Regions from separate parts of the Stutzerimonas tarimensis genome, predicted to be linked through region 1. Evidence: predicted binding sites of a transcription regulator. Region 1 holds the regulator's gene; the other holds the start of a gene.
The links. The regulator FliA, encoded in region 1, starts transcription of late flagellar genes. The targets are predictions, from matches to a motif close to CTAAAGTTTNNNNNNNNNNNGCCGNTAA.
Positions count from the first base shown of each region.

Region 1 (2,393 bases):
CGGTCTGGCCAATGTCGACGTGCTGCTCGGGCTGACCCCCAAGCGCACCCTGGCCGACGTCATTGCCGGCGAGTGCGAACTGCGCGACGTGCTGATTCCGGGGCCGGGCGGCATCCAGATCGTGCCGGCGGCGTCGGGCACCCAGAGCATGGTGCAGCTTTCGCCCTTGCAGCATGCTGGCCTGATCCAGGCTTTCAGCGACATCGGCGACAACGTCGATGTGCTGATCGTGGACACTGCGGCGGGCATCGGCGATGGCGTGATCAGTTTCGTGCGCGCGGCGCAGGAAGTCTTGCTGGTGGTCACCGACGAGCCCACCTCCATCACCGATGCCTATGCACTGATCAAGCTGCTCAACCGCGACTTTGGCGTGAATCGCTTTCGCGTGCTCGCCAACATGGCGCATACCCCTCAGGAAGGGCGCAACCTGTTCGCCAAGCTGAGCAAGGTGACCGACCGCTTCCTGGACGTCGCCCTGCAATATGTCGGCGCCGTGCCCTATGACGAGATGGTGCGCAAGGCCGTGCAAAAGCAGCGCGCCGTGTACGAAGCCTATCCGCGTTCCAAGTGCGCCCTGGCCATCAAGGCGATCGCGCAGAAGGTCGACAACTGGCCGCTGCCGGTCAACCCGCGCGGCCATCTCGAGTTTTTCATCGAACGTATGGTTCAGCCTGTTGCAGGTACTTCGGCATGACTGGCGCGGGACTTCGCATGTATTCCAACAAGGCCCAGGCCAGCGATTCGCGTCGCCTGGTCGAGCAGTACGCGCCTCTGGTCAAGCGCATCGCCTACCACCTGCTGGCGCGTCTGCCGGCCAGCGTGCAGCTCGACGACCTGATGCAGGCCGGCATGATCGGCCTGCTGGAAGCCTCTGGCAAATACGATGCCGGCAAGGGTGCCAGCTTCGAGACCTACGCGGGCATCCGCATCCGCGGCGCGATGCTCGACGAGGTGCGCAAGGGGGACTGGGCGCCGCGCTCGGTCCACCGTAACACTCGCATGGTCAGCGACGCGATACGGGTGGTGGAGGCGCGTACCGGGCGCGACGCTAAAGATCATGAGGTCGCGGCCGAACTAGAGATAAGTCTCGAAGATTATTACGGCATCCTGGGCGATACCCAGGGCAGTCGCCTGTTCAGTTTCGACGATCTATTCCAGGCAGGCGAGGGCGGCGACCTCAACGAGGATGCCGAAAGCGCGCATCCGGAGCCGTTCCGGGAACTGGAGGACGAGCGCTTCCAGCGCGCCCTGGTGGAGGCGATCGCCCAGTTGCCCGAGCGAGAAAAATTAGTGATATCACTTTACTATGATGAAGAATTGAACCTGAAGGAAATCGGTCAGGTGCTGGGAGTCAGCGAGTCGCGCGTCAGCCAGTTGCACAGTCAGTGTGCTGCCCGCTTGCGCGCGCGCCTGGGTGAGTGGCGAGCGCGCTAGGCCATTCGCCGGGTTATTGAGGCTTTTTTGGAGGTCGAACCTTGGACAAGAACATGAAGATCCTCATCGTCGACGACTTTTCGACGATGAGGCGGATCATCAAGAATCTTTTGCGTGATCTCGGCTTTACCAATACCGCTGAAGCGGACGACGGCACCACCGCGTTGCCGATGTTGCAGAGCGGCAGCTTCGACTTTCTCGTGACCGACTGGAACATGCCCGGCATGAGCGGCATCGACCTGCTGCGTGCAGTGCGTGCCGACGAGCGCCTCAAGCACCTGCCGGTGCTGATGGTGACCGCCGAGGCCAAGCGCGACCAGATCATCGAGGCCGCGCAGGCCGGGGTAAATGGTTATGTGGTCAAGCCGTTCACGGCCCAGGTGCTCAAAGAAAAGATCGACAAGATCTTCCAGCGCGTGAGCAACTGAGTTCGCCGAGAGGGCTATATGGCGCAGACAGACAATGCCGCCCCGAGCGACTTCGAGGGTAGCCTCAGGGCCAACGCTCCTGAACTGATCGAGAGCCTCCAGCAAGGGCGCTTCGCTGAAGCAACGGACATCATCAACAAGCTCAACCAGTCACGTGACCGCGGCCTCTACGCCGAGGTGGGAAAGCTCACTCGCGAGCTTCACAGCGCCATCGTCAAGCTGGAAATCGACGCGCGCGCCGGACATGGCGAGGCGTCGCAGATCACCGATGCCACCGACCGGCTGTCCTATGTCGTCGAAATGACCGAAAAGGCCGCCAATCGCACCATGGATCGGGTCGAGGAATGCGCGCCGCTGGTCAATTACATCAGTTACGAGGCGCAGAGCCTGGCGGCCGACTGGCAACGCTTCCTGCGGCGCGAGATGAACGCCGAGCAATTTCGCGAGCTGACCAGGCGCATCGACCAATTTCTCATGCGCAGCCTGCAGAACGGTGACCAGCTCTCGGACCACCTGCGCGACATCATGCTC
Region 1 is NZ_JBHRXZ010000029.1:43,446-45,838, forward strand. It holds gene fleN (flagellar synthesis regulator FleN) at 1-694, shown strand, start outside; gene fliA (RNA polymerase sigma factor FliA) at 691-1,434, shown strand; gene ACFOMF_RS17405 (chemotaxis response regulator CheY) at 1,488-1,862, shown strand; gene ACFOMF_RS17410 (protein phosphatase CheZ) at 1,881-2,393, shown strand, end outside.

Region 2 (2,393 bases), on a different contig from region 1:
CCGCCGGCGCCTGGGCCGCCGGATAACTGCTCTGCCAAGGCCAGATCAATGCCAGGGCCGGGTGCCAGAGGCCGGCCGGAGTATGAACACGGGCACTTATGACCGCCTCCCGGTGCATCAACTGCTGGAGGGTTTCCAGCGGATGCTGCAGGTAGAGTGCTGCCAGGCGTTGCCAGCGCAGGGTATGCGGCGCGCTCCAGCTGTGATGCGCGGCGATTGCCAGGCCATTGGCCAGCACGGGCGTGTTGCTCGGAAGGGTCAGCCAGCGGCGCAGCTCCGGATCATCATCCAGCCGCTGCTGCTGGTGCAACGGGTCGGCATGATCGCGGGCGATATGCAGGGCCTTGACCAGTAGGCGGCGGTCCTCGCTGAGCAGGCGATAGCCCTGGGCAATCCAATCGGGCAGGCGCCAGTGGCGGGCGACCTCGGCGCACAGCTCCAGGAGACTGACGCCCAGCAAGTCGCGCTCCACCCGCATGGATGGCTCGCCACGTCCGAGTACTCGCTGCTCCCAGGCATGCAGCAGTTGCGGATAGGCGCAGGCCAGCGCCCAGGCCGGGGCAAGGAACAACAGTGAGCTCCAGTGGATCTCCTGCCAGAGCCGGGCCAGGCGCTGGCCGAAGAGTCCCCTGGCCTGTTGGCTGGCGTGCTGGCTGACCACCAGTAACTGGAAGAACGCCGGTAAGGGTTGTGCGGGATCGAGGGTGGGCAGCCGGCCCAGCAACTCGCTGGCGCGCTGCAAGCCTATCCGGGTAAGCGCAACTTCCAGGCTCTCGGCCGTGGCGCCCAGGGACTGCCGGTTGCGATTGGCTTCGCGAAGGATCTCCAGGGCCAGCACCGGACTGCCCTGAATCGACTCGGCCATCTCACGCAAGGAGCGCCGCTCATCGCCCAGGGCTCGTCGCGCCCTGGAGCTCTCTTCGGCCGTGACCGGGAGGCGCACCCCATCGAGGGCCTTGATCCAGGCCGGTATCGAGCGGGGAGTAGGGATCGGGGTCGGCATGGTGCGCCACTAGCTTTTGGGCAGGAGGGTCTTTAGTCTGGCGCAATTCGACCGATAACTAAATTGCATGTTGAGTCTAGTCTCGCTCATTGGTTCCGTTTGCGACGGCCGCTGGGTTTTCGCTCGGAGTATGGAATCGCTTCATGGTCAAGATCATCGGCATCATCGTCGTTTTCGCCAGTGTCCTGGGTGGCTTCGTGCTCTCGGGGGGCAAGATCGCCGCGCTCATTCACCCCTTCGAAGTGCTCATCATCGGTGGGGCGGCCTTTGGCGCCTTCCTTCAGGCCAACTCCGGTAGCACCACACTGCTGGTACTGAAGAAGTCCCTGAAGATGTTCGGCACGCGTTTCACCCAGGCCTACTACCTTGAAGTCCTGAGCCTGCTTTACGAGATCCTCAACAAGAGCCGGCGTGAAGGGATGATGGCCATTGAGGCGGACATCGAGGACCCGGCCGCCAGCCCGATCTTCAGCAAGTATCCGAGCATTCTCCAGGACCAGCGCATGACCGCCTTCGTGGCCGATTACCTGCGCATCATGTCCTCCGGCAACATGGCGCCCCACGAACTCGAAGGGCTGTTCGACATGGAACTGGCCAGTCTCAAGGAGGAACTCGAACACCCTGCGCATGCGGTTGGCCAGGTGGCTGACGGCTTGCCCGCGATGGGTATCGTGGCGGCCGTGCTCGGCATCGTTATTACCATGTCGATCCTCGCCGAAGCGGACAACGCGATGATCGGCTACAAGGTGGGCTCGGCCCTGGTCGGGACTTTCCTCGGGATTCTTGCCTCCTACGGCTTCTTTGGCCCGCTGGCCGCAGCGCTCGGTCATGACGCCAAGGAAGAGCTGAACGTATTCGAAGCGATCAAGGCCACCCTGGTGGCCTCTGCGTCCGGCATGCCGCCGACGCTGGCGGTGGAGTTCGGTCGCAAGGTGCTCTACCCCGGCCACCGCCCGAGCTTTGCCGAGCTCGAGCAAGCCATGCGCGGAAACTAAGCGCCGATCATGGACAACAGCCAGCCGATCATCGTCAAGCGGGTCAAGAAGGTCGTCGGTGGTCATCATGGCGGCGCCTGGAAGATCGCCTTCGCCGACTTCGCCACCGCGATGATGGCCTTTTTCCTCGTAATGTGGCTGATGACCTCGGCAACCCCCGAGCAGAAACAGGCGATTTCAGGTTACTTCCAGGACCCGATCGGCTTCAGTGAAAGCGCCAGTCCCTTCGTCATCGACCTGGGTGGCTCGCCGACGCCAGCGCCTGATCGAACCTTGAATCCGCAGGTGGATTTCCCCGACGATGTCGGGGCCACTCGTTCGCTGGACAACATCGACACCAGCAATGCCGAACAACTGGCCGATCAGCTCGAGCGCGAACGGCTGGAACTGCTGCT
Region 2 is NZ_JBHRXZ010000017.1:239,988-242,380, forward strand. It holds gene ACFOMF_RS08075 (HDOD domain-containing protein) at 1-1,003, opposite strand, end outside; gene motA (flagellar motor stator protein MotA) at 1,147-1,998, shown strand; gene motB (flagellar motor protein MotB) at 2,008-2,393, shown strand, end outside.
Region 2: a site for FliA is predicted at 1,034-1,061, ahead of motA (flagellar motor stator protein MotA). Genes of this name have one in related genera too.